One region of the Capillibacterium thermochitinicola genome, then DNA from elsewhere that is predicted to be linked to it. Evidence: a T-box and tRNA genes for the amino acid it is inferred to sense, from the RefSeq annotation. Region 1 holds a T-box; the other holds one or more tRNA genes.
What was found. A T-box is a leader RNA that pairs with one kind of tRNA and senses whether it is charged. The one in region 1 lies ahead of ileS (isoleucine--tRNA ligase), so its partner is inferred to be a tRNA-Ile.
Positions count from the first base shown of each region.

Region 2: it has a tRNA-Ile gene. The T-box ahead of ileS (isoleucine--tRNA ligase) is inferred to sense a tRNA for this amino acid. The anticodon was not compared.

Region 1 covers NZ_JAAKDE010000005.1:8,725-16,103, forward strand. The annotation lists gene G5B42_RS03345 (sodium-translocating pyrophosphatase) at 29-2,017, opposite strand; tRNA gene G5B42_RS03350 (tRNA-Leu) at 2,216-2,302, opposite strand; gene G5B42_RS03355 (IMPACT family protein) at 2,675-3,283, opposite strand; T-box leader at 3,486-3,720, shown strand; gene ileS (isoleucine--tRNA ligase) at 3,885-7,028, shown strand; gene trkA (Trk system potassium transporter TrkA) at 7,200-7,379, shown strand, end outside.
Region 2 covers NZ_JAAKDE010000004.1:10,112-17,490, forward strand. The annotation lists gene G5B42_RS02240 (hypothetical protein) at 1-432, shown strand, start outside; gene G5B42_RS02245 (hypothetical protein) at 468-839, shown strand; gene G5B42_RS02250 (DUF5723 family protein) at 845-2,071, shown strand; gene G5B42_RS02255 (rhomboid family protein) at 2,200-2,907, opposite strand; gene G5B42_RS02260 (zinc ribbon domain-containing protein) at 2,904-3,629, opposite strand; gene G5B42_RS02265 (TraR/DksA C4-type zinc finger protein) at 3,632-3,814, opposite strand; gene G5B42_RS02270 (Nif3-like dinuclear metal center hexameric protein) at 3,883-4,998, opposite strand; tRNA gene G5B42_RS02275 (tRNA-Ile) at 5,247-5,321, opposite strand; tRNA gene G5B42_RS02280 (tRNA-Asn) at 5,331-5,405, opposite strand; gene rpoD (RNA polymerase sigma factor RpoD) at 5,465-6,562, opposite strand; gene dnaG (DNA primase) at 6,674-7,379, opposite strand, start outside.

The sequences.
Region 1 (7,379 bases):
AATATAAAGGTGCCTGTATGACGTATAGTTATCTAATCAGAGGCGCAATCGTCAGCGCCACGATCTCCACCAGTTTAAAGAGGATGTTTAAGCTGGGACCGGCCGTATCCTTGAAGGGATCGCCGACGGTATCCCCGATGACCGCGGCTTCGTGGGCGGGCGACTTCTTCCCGCCGAAGTTCCCGGCTTCGATGTATTTTTTCGCGTTATCCCAAGCTCCGCCGGAGTTGGCCAGGAAAAGGGCCATCAACATTCCGGTCAAGAGGGAACCGCCAAGGACACCGGCCAATGCTTCCTTCCCGAGGGCAAAGCCGACGACGACCGGAGCGAGCAGGGCAATGACACTGGGGAGGGTCATCTCTTTCAACGCCACCCGGGTGGAGATATCGACGCAGCGGGCATAGTCGGGTTTGGCTTTTCCTTCCCGCAGCCCGGGGATCTCCCGCATCTGCCGACGGACCTCCTCAATCATAAACCCGGCCGCCCGTCCGACCGCCTCCAAGGCCTGGGCCGAGAAGAAGAAGGGCATGATCCCGCCGATAAACAACCCGATAATGACCGAGGGGGACAACAAATCGATCGCCTCAAGCTGGGCGGCGCTGGCGTAAGCGGCAAACAAGGATAAGGCGGTGAGCGCCGCCGCGGAGATATCGAAGCCCTTGGTCACGGCGGCCATGGAGTTGCCAACCGAATCGAGGGTATCGGTGACTTCCCGGACTTCTTCGGGGAGACCGGCCATTTCGGTAATACCGCCGGCATTGTCGGCCACCGGGCCATAGGCATCGACGGCAATGGTAATGCCGGAGATGGAAAGCATCGAGACCGCACTTAAAGCCAGCCCGAAGAAACCGCCGAAACGGTGGGCAATCAAGACGGCACCGGCGGTGATCAGGATCGGCAACACCGTCGATTTCATGCCGATGGCCACACCGTCAATGATGGTGGTGGCGGTACCTGTTTGCGCCGCCGCGGCCAGCGCACGAACAGGTTGCTTCTCGTCGGAAGTATAGTATTCGGAGGCCAGCCCCACCAGTAACCCGGCAATCGGGCCAACCATGACCGCCCCGAAAAGGGAAAGGTCATTCAGGTAAAACTTGGTGAAGAAAAATCCGCCCAGTACCGCCAAGGCGCAGGTGACATAGTTCCCGTTGTTGATCGCGCTATACACGTTACTGTTTTTCCGCATGCGAATGAAGTAGACGCCAAGCACTGAAGCCAGCACCCCGATGGCAAAGAGGAGAACCGGCCCGACAATGGCCTTGGCTCCGTAACGGGCGGTTAAAGTTGCCCCGAGCGACATGGCGGCCACCATCACTTCCGCTTCGCTTTCAAAAAGGTCGCTGCCCATGCCACAGACATCCCCGACGTTATCCCCGACGTTATCGGCGATGACCGCCGGGTTCCGCGGGTCGTCTTCCGGAATTCCTTCTTCCAATTTACCAACGAGATCCGCGCCGACGTCGGCCGCTTTCGTATAGATCCCGCCCCCAAAGCGGGCAAACAAAGCCACCAAAGAAGAGCCTAAGCCGTATCCGGTAAGTAATTCCGGCTCGCCAAAGAGGAGATAAAGGACGGAAATTCCGACCAGGTTCAGACCAACGACGGTCAAACCCATAATTGCACCGGCGGGGAAGGCGATCTGTAAAGCTGCCACGGTTCCATTTTTCGCAGCCTGGGCCGTCCGGACGTTGGCCAGGGTCGCCGCGTTCATCCCGATAAACCCGGCCAGCAACGAAAGGAAAGCACCGATCAGAAAAGTGACCAGGGTGGGCAGATCCAAGGTGAAATAGATGATGGGGAGGGCGATTAACAAGACCCAGGCGACGCTGGTGTATTCCCGACGAATAAAGGCAAAAGCACCGGTGCGGATCGCATGGCTAATCTCCTGCATCTTTTCGTTACCGGGATCCGCCTTTTTAATCTGACGGTAATAAGACCAGACCACCAGTAAAGTCACAATTCCGACCAGAGGTACAACCCAAAACAAATCCGACCATAAATTAGACCAGAAAGACAAGGTTCCACCTCCAACAGCAAGTAGCTTAGTAGTGTATGAAAGGGCGAAGCGTTCCCGCCGTTAATGTTTCGTGTTCTTCCGGAAAAACCCTACTGAATTTTAGGTTTCCAATGGGTTAACATTGCAAAAATCGGGTTTTATCTGTAATATGACCAAAAAAGCGCATAAAAAAAACCCCCTTAATGGGGTGATTTTTCTTGGTGCCGAAGGCCGGACTCGAACCGGCACGCTTTTGAGGGCGGTAGATTTTGAGTCTACTGCGTCTGCCAATTCCGCCACTTCGGCACGGGTTTTAAACATCTTCGACCTTCATTGTAACAAAGAAGGCGGCCGCTGTCAAGGATTTATCATGGTCCAGAAAACGGTTTTTCGGGAGATCCTTGGGCGAAAGGAACTGGCCGGCTCTTTAAAAAAGGGCGGTAAAAACCGCCCGGAATCAAATGGCATTGTCCAGAGACAGATTGGCCTTTGGTGCGGTCAAGGCCGGAGAAAGGATGGGTTGGCGAGAAACGAGTTTAATCGGTGGTAAACTCATTTCTTTAGTATTAAGATATTCCGGTGGCCGGAAAAGGGCCCTCCGCCAAGAGCATAAAATTGAGAAAGGGGATTGAACGAGTAGTTCATTCGTGTTCTTGGCTGTATGGAAGACGGGGGGCGTCAGTGCCCCTCCGCCCATTTCACGGCGGACAGTCCCTGCAAAGCGCCGGTTAAAGCGGCACGGTTGCTTTCCGGAACATGGACGGTCAGGCTGACCACCGCGCCGTACTCCTCCTTGACAAGCTTGCCTTCGTAGGTCTGGAGCAGACGGTTGACGACTGGTAACTGCGGGTACGGCAGCGTCAAGGTCAGTGTGAAGGTGGGGCGAAAAGGACGCCGCCCGGCGGCGAGGAGTGTTTGTAGGGCGGTGGAATGGTAGGCGTCGATTAAGCCCCGGACACCCAGTTTTTTTCCGCCGAAGTAGCGGGTGACCACCACCACCGTATTGGTGAGCTCCTGTTGCAGGATGGCGTTGAGAATCGGCCGGCCGGCGGTCCCGGACGGCTCCCCATGGTCGCTATAGTAGGTGACCGGGTTTTCGCCCAGGCCGATCCGGTAGGCGAAACAGTTGTGGGTGGCCTGGGGATGAACTTCGGTTTTGATCCGGCCAATAAAGGCCTGGGCTTCGTCGGCATCGGCCACCGGCGCGGCGTGGCCGATGAAGCGTGAACGTTCGATCTTCTGTTCCCACGTCTGTTCCTGGGCGACGGTAAAGTATACTGGTTCCATCGTTCACCTCATAAAATCCATGTCAAATCCTTAATCCATTATTCCACATTTGGGGGAAAGATTCCTTCGCTTTAAAGCTTGGGAAGACGGCCGCCGCCGGAGGGGCGGGGCAAAAGGCAAGCATTGACTTTCCAGTAATCTTCGGCTACAATAAAGAATGATCTTTGCGCAACGCAAGCGTTTAAGGTAAAAACTCAGGATGAAACAGGCGAGGAAAGGACGAGTAATGCCGTAACGGGTAACAGAGAGTCCCCGGGTGGTGGGAAGGGGATAACCACGACCGGCATGAAGATCAGCCTGGAGCCTCCGGGCCGAACGGGGAGTAAGTCCGGACGGAAGCCACCGTTAACGGGCAAGAAGTGGGTGGGATCAATGGCCACCGGGCCTTGGTCTTCACCAAATTGGGTGGTACCACGGTCGATCAAACCGTCCCTTTGCGGACGGTTTTTCTTTTTTTAACTATCTTTTCTAAATTTATACAGTTTGGCCTCCGTGAGGCCGTAGGGCTTGGTTGAACACTTGATTTCGTCTTTTATGTATTGATCGAATCGCCCAGTTTATCTGGGTGAAAAAAGTTTTGCCAGGGAAAGGAGTTTGACTGATGATGGGTGGAAAGTTTCGAGAAGTCGATGTCAAGAGTCCGGCGCGTCAACGGGAAGAAGCAATTTTGGAACAGTGGTTGGCCCAAGATATGGTGAAATTGAGTGTGGATGCGCGGAAGGGCGCACCCTCCTTTATCTTTTACGAGGGCCCGCCGACCGCCAATGGACGGCCCGGCATTCACCATGTCCTCGCGCGGACGATCAAGGATACGGTCTGCCGTTACAAAACCATGGAAGGTTATCAGGTCAACCGGAAGGCCGGTTGGGACACGCACGGCCTGCCGGTGGAGATCGAAGTCGAAAAGAAACTGGGGCTCTCCTCGAAACAGGGGATTGAGGAGTACGGGATCGAGGCCTTTAACCGGGAGTGCCGCGAATCGGTCTTTACCTACGAAAAGGAATGGCGGCGGATGACCGAACGGATCGGTTACTGGATCGATCTGGATAATCCCTACATTACCTTGGATAACGATTATATCGAAAGCGTCTGGTGGATCCTGAAGCAATACTTTGAGGCCGGGCTGATCTACGAAGGGTACAAGATCATGCCGTACTGCAGCCGGTGTGGGACCCCCCTGGCCTCCCACGAGGTTTCCCTTGGTTATAAGGAAGAAAAGATCAATTCGATCTATGTCCGCATGAAGGTCAAGGGCAAGGAGAACGAGTACTTTCTGGTCTGGACCACGACCCCCTGGACGCTCCCGTCCAACGTGGCCCTGGCGGTTAATCCGGCCTTCACTTACGTGAAGGCGCGGCGTCCCGGTGACGACGCGGTCTACATTCTGGTCCGCGAGCGGGTGACGCCGGTCCTGGGGAAAGAGGCGGAGATCCTCGAAGAGGTAAAGGGTGAAGACCTTTTGGGAACCGAGTATGAGCAACTCCTCCCCTTCCTGAAAGCTGACGACCCGGCCTTCCGCGTTTACGGCGCCGACTTTGTCTCCACCGAGGATGGGACCGGCATCGTCCACATCGCACCGGCCTTTGGTGAAGACGACTACCAATTGGGGCGCAAGCATAACCTGCCGGTGTTGCAACCGGTGGATAAGGAGGGCAAATTTACCGCCGAAGTTCCGCTCTGGGCGGGCCGCTTTGTCCGGGACGCCGACGAGGAGATCACGGACCATTTGAAGGCCGAGGGGAAACTCTTTAAGAAGGAGCGGATCACCCACTCCTACCCCTACTGCTGGCGGTGTGATACGCCCCTCCTCTACTACGCCCGTCAATCCTGGTATATTGCGGTGACGAAATATAAAGACCGTTTGGTGGCCAACAACAAGAAGATCAAATGGTATCCGGAGCATGTGGGGAAAGGCCGTTTCGGCAACTGGCTGGAGAACGTGATTGACTGGTCCCTCTCGCGGGACCGTTACTGGGGGACGCCGCTCAACATCTGGCGCTGTGAAAGCTGCCGGCGGCTGACGGCGGTCGGCTCCCGGCAGGAACTGGCCGAGCGGGCCTTGGAACCGGTGGACGTGGCGAACCTGGACCTCCACCGGCCCTATATCGATGAGGTGCACCTGAAGTGCGAATGCGGCGGGCGGATGACCCGGACGCCGGAGGTCATCGACTGCTGGTTTGATTCGGGTTCGATGCCTTATGCCCAGTGGCATTATCCCTTCGAGCATAAGGATGATTTTGACAAGCTGTTCCCGGCCGACTTTATCTGCGAAGGGATCGACCAGACGCGGGGTTGGTTTTACTCGCTCCTAGCGATCTCCACATTCCTCTTTGACCAGCCGGCCTTCAAGAGTGTGGTCGTGAACGACCTGGTCTTGGACAAGAACGGACAAAAAATGTCCAAATCCCGGGGGAATACCGTCGACCCCTGGAATCTGTTTGACAAATACGGGGCCGACGCCACCCGCTGGTACCTGCTGGCGGTTTCGCCACCCTGGATGCCGACACGGTTTGACGAGGAAGGGTTGAAGGAGGTCGCCGCCCGGTTCTTCGGGACCTTGTTGAACGTCTATGCCTTCTTCACCCTCTATGCCAATATTGACGGGGCCGATCCGGAAAACTACGACGTCCCGGTGGCCGAACGGGAAGAGATCGACCGCTGGCTGGTCTCCCGGTTTAACTCGGTCACCAAGCAAATTCGGGCTGACATGGCCGAATACGAACTGACCAAAGTGGTCCGGGCCATCCAAAACTTTGTGATTGACGACCTCTCCAACTGGTATGTCCGGCGCAACCGCGAACGGTTCTGGGCGCCGGAGATGAACCAGAACAAAAAAGCGGTCTACCGCACCTTATGGGAAGTGCTGGTGGGTGTGGCCAAGTTGATGGCTCCCTTCGCCCCCTTCCTGGCGGAGGACATCTACGGCAACCTGGTGCGCGGCCCGGCGAAGCAGCCCTCCGTGCACGTGGAGTATTACCCGGCACCCGACGAAAAGCTGATCGACGTTGAGCTGGAACGGCACATGGGCCTGGTGATTGATCTGGTCTCCCTGGGACGGGCCGCCCGGAACCGGGTGCAGATCAAAGTCCGGCAGCCCCTGGCTGCGCTCCGGATTGACCGCAAGCACGAAATGCTGTTGAAGCCCATGGAGGATCTGGTGAAAGAGGAGTTGAACGTCAAAGCCATTCACTACGTGGAGGCACCCGACGACTATGTGGACTATACAGTGAAGCCCAATTTTGCCGTCCTCGGTCCGAAATACGGTCCTTTGATGAAACAGATCGGCCAGGCTCTTGCGGCGAGTGCCGCCGTGGACTTGGTGAAAAAGTTGCGGGCCGACGGCCAGCTCACCCTAACGGTGGACGGCAAGACGGTCCAATTGACGGCGGAGGATCTGGAGATCCGGACGGCGGACCGGCCTGGTTACGCCATGGAGGCGGACCGGGACAACTATGTCATCCTGGAGACCACCCTGACGCCGGCGCTCGTCCAAGAAGGGCTGGCCCGGGAGATTGTCTCCAAGGTGCAGAATATGCGGAAAAATGCCCAGTTTGAGTTGACGGACCGGATCCGGATCACCTACTGGGCGGGCCCGGAAGTATCCGCCGCCATTGAGGCTTACCAAGCCTATATCCAGGAGGAGACCCTGGCGGTGGCTATCGAAAAGGCGGCCGACCAAAACGGGGACTTGACTGAATGGGATATTAACGGGTATCCGGCCGGGTTGAAAGTGGAAAAGATATAAGCAACGATGCTTTGGGGACAAGGAAGGATCCCTCTGGCGACAGAGAGATCCTTTTTTGTCCTTGGTTGCGTTTTTCGAAAATTGATCCTATAATAAAGAGTATTTCAGAATTTACTAATGGATTTATCCAGGCACACTTAGGGGCAATTTACTCTACTGGGGGAAGCGAAAATGCGGATTGTCGTTGTCGGCCTTGGCCGTGTTGGTTATAACATTTCAAAAGCCCTCTCCGAAGAAGGCCATGATGTGATTATTATCGATAAGGACCCGGAGGTTTTAAAGATTGCGGCGGCCGATCTGGATGTGATGACGGTGGCCGGTAATGGGGCCAGCGCGCGGATTTTGGAAGCG
Region 2 (7,379 bases), on a different contig from region 1:
ACCTTTGATGCCACCGGTCTCGTCAGAATCCTCGAAGATTTTGATTCCGAAATCTTCAATATTTCACTGGATTTCCCGCCGGACGCCGATATCTTCGAGCTTCAATTGAAAGAAGCGAAGATCGCCTTTACCCCGTTAGATATCCCCGAAGGGTTTCAAATCAACGGCGTTTTAAAAATTGAAGCTCTGGACCAAACAGGGGCACTCCTTGAAGACTGTACCACCACCATACCCTTCTCGATGATCAATGATACCTATGAAGAATTCGAGAATTTGAAAGATACTCTTATCCTATCCTCAAAGACGAAAAAATCCGCACGATCAAAATTCTTTTTGAGATCACCCCGAAGGTCGCCGGTCAGGATGTCACCCTCACCTATCCGGGAGAGATCACCCTGGAGCAAGATATTGCCATCGCCATCGACTACATAACTTATGCTTCCTCCGCCGAGGGGCCGGAGGGGTCGGTGGAGGTTCCCGAAGAGCTGCCCCTGGAGATTAAAGCGTCAGATATCTTCTTTAAGCTTGAAAATAACAGCCCGGTGGCACTAACCGTTGAAGTCTGGTTGTCGCCAAACCCGATCAATCGCGAACAGCCGGACGCCGATCCGGAAGCCGTTAAAAACTTGTTGCACATCGCGGCCAACAAAGAAGAAACCTCCGTCTTAAAACTAGACCCGGACGAGTTCACCCGGCTCGTCGAATCGAAAACCATCTACCATCTGATCACTTTCGTCAACGATTCCGAGGGTCAAGGCCAGATTGAGAAAGACGATTATCTGAAGATCACCAGCTGGGCAAAGGTAACCTGTACCGTGAATAAGAGAGAGGGGAGGTAACGGCGGTGGTTAGAAAAGCATATGGTTTGATCCTTTTTATACTGGTTGTCACCGGTTTGCTCGCGGTATCCGCCGCTCCCGCCCGGGGCTTCACCTATGATAACCCGGCGGAAGAGGCTTTTACCAAGACCCATTTTGAATTACTCCTGCCGGAAATGGCTGTCGGGGCGAAAAACAATCTGTTCACTTTAAGCAATATCAATATTGATCTGACCAATCCTGGAACAAAAGCGGACTTTTTGGGCCAAATGAGCGGCGGCCAATTTAAAGCCGATTTTACCTCGCAGCTCAAGACCGGATTGACCATTGGCCGTTTCTCCGCTTACCTTCGCCCGTTTGCCACCGGTTCGCTCCGTCTGGCGTCGGGCCTGCCCGAGCTGGTCTTTGTCGGCTACGGTCCCCACGATAACGGAACAAACAAAGTTTATAATCTGGCGGGCACAAAAGCCAACAGTCTGGCCGGCGTCGCCCTGGACTTTAAATACGGCCATCCGGTTAAGCTCGCCGACGGTTCCACATTAGGCATCGGTGTTACTTTCCACTACATCAAAGGTTTAGCCATGTTTGACGCGGAGATCACCAGCGGTACCCTGACCGTCGATCAGATCGGGGACAGTACTATTAGAACGAAGGGACAATGCTATTATGTGGACCTACCCGTTGCCGAAGACGGGGCGGACCTCGGTTCTTTCTTTACAAATACCCCCGGCAGTGGTTTCCTGCTTGATCTGGGCGTCGCCTATGAGCGGGACCGCATCCATGCCGGATTGGTGCTGAAAAATATCGGTGCTTTGAAATGGCGGACGGTTAACCAGGCCTCCATCAGTTATGAAGGAGCCGTTGAAACGGGTCCGGAAGGTACTGAATTCTTAGGCGACGACCCGGTTACCGAAGAGAAGACCATTTCCGACTACACCATGGGGTTACCGTTGGTTCTCCAAATCCACGGTTCTTACCAGTTGTACAAGAGCCTCTACTGGAACGTGGGGATGGAGACCGGTTTTGCCGACGGCTGGGGCATCTCCAGTGTACCCTGTTTGCAAACCGGCCTGGAGTGGCGGCCCGGCCGCTGGATCCGTCTCGCCGCTGATATAAGTTATCATGACCGGCATTTTAACTACAATACTTTGCTGGAACTACAGCTCTTCTTTTTATGGACCCGCTTCCAGTTGGGGTGGACGCATGAGATGGGCGGGCTGAACGCCGCCGCAATGCTGGCCCTCCATTTCTAAACCACAGTTGGTAGGTGCGATTCCAGCAAGGCAAAATATAAGGACCTCCGTCAAACGGGGGTCCTTTTTACTGGTTTGTCTTTGCCATACGAGCCTGAAGATGCTTCAGGTAAGGAAGGCTGCTTTTCTCATTTTATAACTTTAAACCTTCGCCGCCGCCATTGGTTTTTCAGCTTTTCCGCCCAGCCCTTCCCGGGATAGTTATGGGTCCACGCCCAGTAGCGGAAGCCGCGGGCAAAGGGACCGTGGCCGGTAAAGAGGTAGGCGACGGCAATACTGCTAACAGCGGCGAGCGCGAAGAGGAGATTATAACCTAAATAGTTAAAAAAGATCAAGCCGGCATGAATCCAGGCCAGCCACTGGGCTTGGATTGGAATCAGCCCCCAAAACAAGAGCTCCCGGTCGGGGTACAGTTTGGCCCATACCCAAGTCAGACCGGTCAGGGGCAGCCACAGACCGGTAACGGGAATATTCCGGCCAAAAACCCAGGAGACGAAGGCCAAAGCCAAACTGGTCACCCCCGTTGCCAAGCCCAGGAAAAGACCGTAGGTTTGTCCACCCCAGGTGCGTTCCAGGCTGCCGCCGATAAACCATAACCAGAGGAGGGCAAAAAGATCGCCAAGGCCCCAGTTGACCAGAGGATAGGTCAACAGAGTCCAAGGCCGCCACCACCAACGCAATGTTTGAAAACGAAATAAAGAGAAGAGATTGATCCGGAACAAAGACAACAGATGGTGGCCGAGGAAAAGAACGAGACTCAACACAATAATCCCTTTGGTCAGCGGAATATATTCACGGTACAGAAAACGCCGGAAATTCCTTACGTACTGGTTCATCTTTCCTCAAACAACCCCCGTCCACAGTTTTCACATAACGTCACCCCGGAGTCGCCCTTCTTGACCTTTTCCAGAACAGCAGGGGGGATAATCATATGGCAAAAGCCACAGGTTTTTTCCTTGACCGGTACGACGACGATCCCCTTCAATGCTTTGGCGGAACGTTGGTAAAACCCCAATAAACTCTCCGGCAAAGCCCGTTCCAGATCCGCCACTTCTTTTTCCAACTCCGTACAGCGTTTCTGGAGGGAATTAACCCGCTGGGCGACCTCTTCCGCCGCGGCCGTCAGTTTGGTTTGGAGCGCCTCAACTTGTTTTTGCGCTTGGGCCAACTCCTGTTCTTTGGTTTCCAACAGATATAGCTGGTTGAGGATCGTTTCCTCCCGTGCCGCTTTGGCCGTTTGGTACTCGGCGATCCTCCTTTGCAGCTGTTCCAGTTCTTTCGGGGCTGAAATCTTTCCACTGTACAAAGTGGTCTCCAGGTCACGAAGCTGCGCTTCGTAATCCCGGCATTCCCCTTCCAATCGTCGATTCTCCATCTTCAAGCGAGTACGTTCGTTCTGAATCTGTTCGACCTCTTCCCTTGCCGTCAGGACCTGGTTTTCCAGGTCGGCAAGCACCCTTCGCCCTTCCCAAGCGGCAAGCTCATCCACACAAGCCGCTAGGCGACGCCGGGCCTCCTGATAACGATATAATAACGATAAATCCCGCTTTTTGTCCATCATTAACTACGGATTGCACCCAGCAGATCTTTATAAGTGTCGATATCCATCCCGATCTCGGACCGGCGGGCGACAATATCGGAGCCCTTCTCCTTAGCACACTTGACACACCGTTTGGTTTCCGGTAAAGCCTCCAGCCGCTCCGCTGAAATAACTTTACCACATAGCTCGCACTTTTTGGCCATTTTGAAACCCTCCTTTGTAGTCCCGGTTAGCCGTAACGGCAGGCACCAGGCCCCTCCCTTCATTGCCACTAATAGAATGAGTAGGGTTTTATGTAGTGTTCACTAAGGTAGATCCGTGCTTTAAACTCAGGCGTCAATGACTGGTCTTTTTCTAAATATTCCTTAATCCGTTTTAGGCCAACCGCCTCAATGGTGTGGTGTCCCACTTCCACTATGGTCATCCCGAGCTGCTCGGCATGGAGAAAATCATGGTAACCCAGATCGGAGGTGATCAGAACCTCCGCCCCTTTCCGTTTCGCCTGGCCCAGGTATTTACCGCCGCTGCCGCCGATCACCGCGATCTTACTTACCGTTTCCCGCGGAAAACCGCCCCACCGCAAGGTTTCGTCGTTAAACAAGGTCTTGACCTCCGCCAAAAAACCGGAGAACGGTTGCGGTTTCGGTAACCTTCCGACCCGCCCCAGTCCGGCGCGGCCGCCTTTTTGGACGACCGGGTAGAGGTCGTAAGCCACCTCTTCGTAAGGATGGGCGGCCAACATCGCTTTGATAATGCTTTCCCGTTTCCGGGCCGGAATAATCGTCTCCAACCGCACCTCCGGAACGGAAGAAACGGCGCCGACTTCACCGAAAAAGGGATTGGCCCCGTCGCGCGGTAAAAACGTCCCCACCCCTGAAGTCCGGAAAGTGCAATGGCTATAATTGCCGATCCAACCGGCACCCGCCGCCGTCAAAGCGGCAAAAACCGGTTCGACGTGGTCTTCCGGGACATAGACCACCAGTTTAAGGTGTTCTTCGGCCCCTTCTTCCACCGGTTCCACCTGGCTGAGCTGTAAAAGTTCGGCCAGGTACTGGTTTAAGCCGTCAGCGGCCCGGTCAAAATTGGTGTGCATGGCATATACAACAAAACCCCCAGCAATCATCTCCTCCCAAACCTCGCCTCCGGGCCGGTCAAACTGGAGATTATTGAGGGGTTTAAAGATCAAGGGGTGATGAGTGACAATCAGATTTGCCTGTTTCTGCCGGGCCTCAGCCAGCACCGCCGCGGAAAAATCCAAAGCCAGTAAAAGACCGGTGACTTCGCGGTCGAAGCGGCCAACCTGTAAACCGACGTTATCCCAGGATTCGGCCAACGCCAAGGGTGCCAGTTCTTCCAAGATCGAGGTAATCTCCCGCACAGTCGGCATTCATGTTCCACCTTCTGTTTGCGTCCCAACAGTTTGCTTTTTATAATAATATAAACCAAGGACTGTACATGATAACTTTTAATTTACTATTTTCGCGGTTGTCCCCGCATTTCCTTCTTGCCCCGCAATCTTTTCGGTGTATTACCTTTATTTACCAATCCAACAGGGCCTCGCCACCGGCGGAGCCGCATGATAACAAAAAAAAGTGGTGACCTGCCACTTTTCTCCAATAAGCATCTTAGATTTATTGGTGGGCCCACCTGGATTCGAACCAGGGACCGATCGGTTATGAGCCGACTGCTCCACCGCTGAGCTATGGGCCCAAACAATTATGGCTCCCCGAGTTGGATTCGAACCAACAACCGCCCGGTTAACAGCCGGGTGCTCTACCGTTGAGCTATCGAGGAGTTTATTGCGCAACGTAAATTATACCCCCTTTTTTTCCTTCCGTCAAGGGTACCGGCGCCTATTCCAGAAAATCCTTCAGCTTCTTACTCCGGCTGGGATGACGCAGTTTCCGCAAGGCTTTGGCTTCAATCTGGCGGATCCGTTCTCTGGTCACCCCAAAGACCTGGCCAACTTCTTCCAAAGTCCGGGCGCGTCCGTCTTCCAGACCAAAACGGAGCCGCAAAACCTTCTCCTCCCGAGAAGTCAAAGTGTCCAGCACCTCTTCCAGCTGTTCTTTGAGCAAGCGGAAAGAAGCGGCTTCGGCCGGGGCCGGCACATCCTGGTCTTCGATGAAATCGCCCAGATGACTGTCTTCTTCTTCCCCAATCGGCGTCTCAAGGGAGACCGGCTCCTGTGCAATCTTGATGATCTCACGGACCCGCTCCACATTCATGCCCATCTCTTCGGCAATCTCCTCCGCGGTCGGTTCCCGTCCCAGCGTCTGCAAAAGCTGCCTGGAAACGCGGATCAGTTTATTGATGGTCTCCACCATATGGACGGGTATCCGGATCGTCCGCGCTTGGTCGGCGATCGCCCGCGTGATCGCCTGCCGGATCCACCAGGTCGCATAGGTGCTAAATTTAAACCCTTTGTGGTAGTCGAATTTTTCCACGGCTTTAATCAAGCCCAGGTTACCTTCCTGGATTAGATCAAGAAACAGCATGCCCCGGCCGACATACCTTTTGGCGATACTCACCACCAGACGCAGGTTGGCTTCGGCCAGCCGCCGTTTGGCGTTTTCATCACCGGCCTGTGCCCGGCGCGCCAGTTCCAATTCGTCTTCCGGCGACAAAAGGGGCACCCGCCCGATCTCTTTCAGATACATCCGGACCGGATCGTCCAACGCAATGCCTTCCGGGAGGGAAAGATCGACATCGTTCTCTATTTCACTGTCGCTTACCTCGCTGTCCTTGGGTTCCTCATCTTCAGCCACAAAATCAATGCCTTTACTGGTCAAAAGTTCGTAGATCCCGTCAATTTCCTCCGGTGCAAGATCGATGTGGTCAAAGGTGTCCATGATGTCCTTATACGTCACCACACCCTTTTTCTTGCCTAAAGAAAGGATCTCATTGATCGCGGCTGCTTTGAGTGCTTCGTGCTCTTCTTTCCCTTTCACTTGCTCATCCAAGGACAAATCAGCCTTTTTAACCTCTTTTTCTTTACTCACTTTTTCAATCATCCTTCCCAGAGAAAACCGGAGAAATAATCGAGTAATCGTAATCAAATTTTATATTAAGCCAGAGAAGGTTGGAAACTCTTCCCGGAGTTTCTTATGGAGTTCGTTTAATAACGCCAAGTTCTCCTGCAACTTAAGCGGAGAAACCCCTTCCACCTGCCCATCCAGGCTCACCGCCACCTCTTGTTCCAAACGGCGGATCTCCTCGGTTAGCTGGCGCTGGCGCAGTCGCTTCAGACAACCGTCCAGGTCAACCGGCAAGGGGTTCATCTGGTTTTCGGCCAACAGCTCCATATATAAGCCCCGGATTTCCGGAGGGAAAGCGTCAGCCGGTGGCGGCCACTCTCCGGACAGATCCCACTCCACCAGTTGCTGCCGTAAACGGTCGTAAAGCGGGGCGGAGAACTTGATCTCTATTAACGTTCTTCTTATTCGCGCAAAAAAATCTTTCTCCTGCAAACAGCCCCGCAAAAGTTCTCTTTCCAGCGGTAAAAGTTCCTTTTCCCCCGCCAAAGCGTCCGGTTGTCGCCGGCGGGCCGGGGCAATATCATTAGTATGCCGCTGGTTGTTTTTTATATCCAAACGTTGTTTATTTTTCCTTAAATTGTACTTGTATATGCGCCATTGGTCGTAAATGGACGCTTCGGAGACCCCCACTGCCGCTGCGGTTTGCTTAAGGTAGGCCTCCCGGGCGATTTCATTTTGCATCTGCGTGAGGAGCGGGAAGACCCGCTGGACCGCTTGGGCCTTTCCGGTC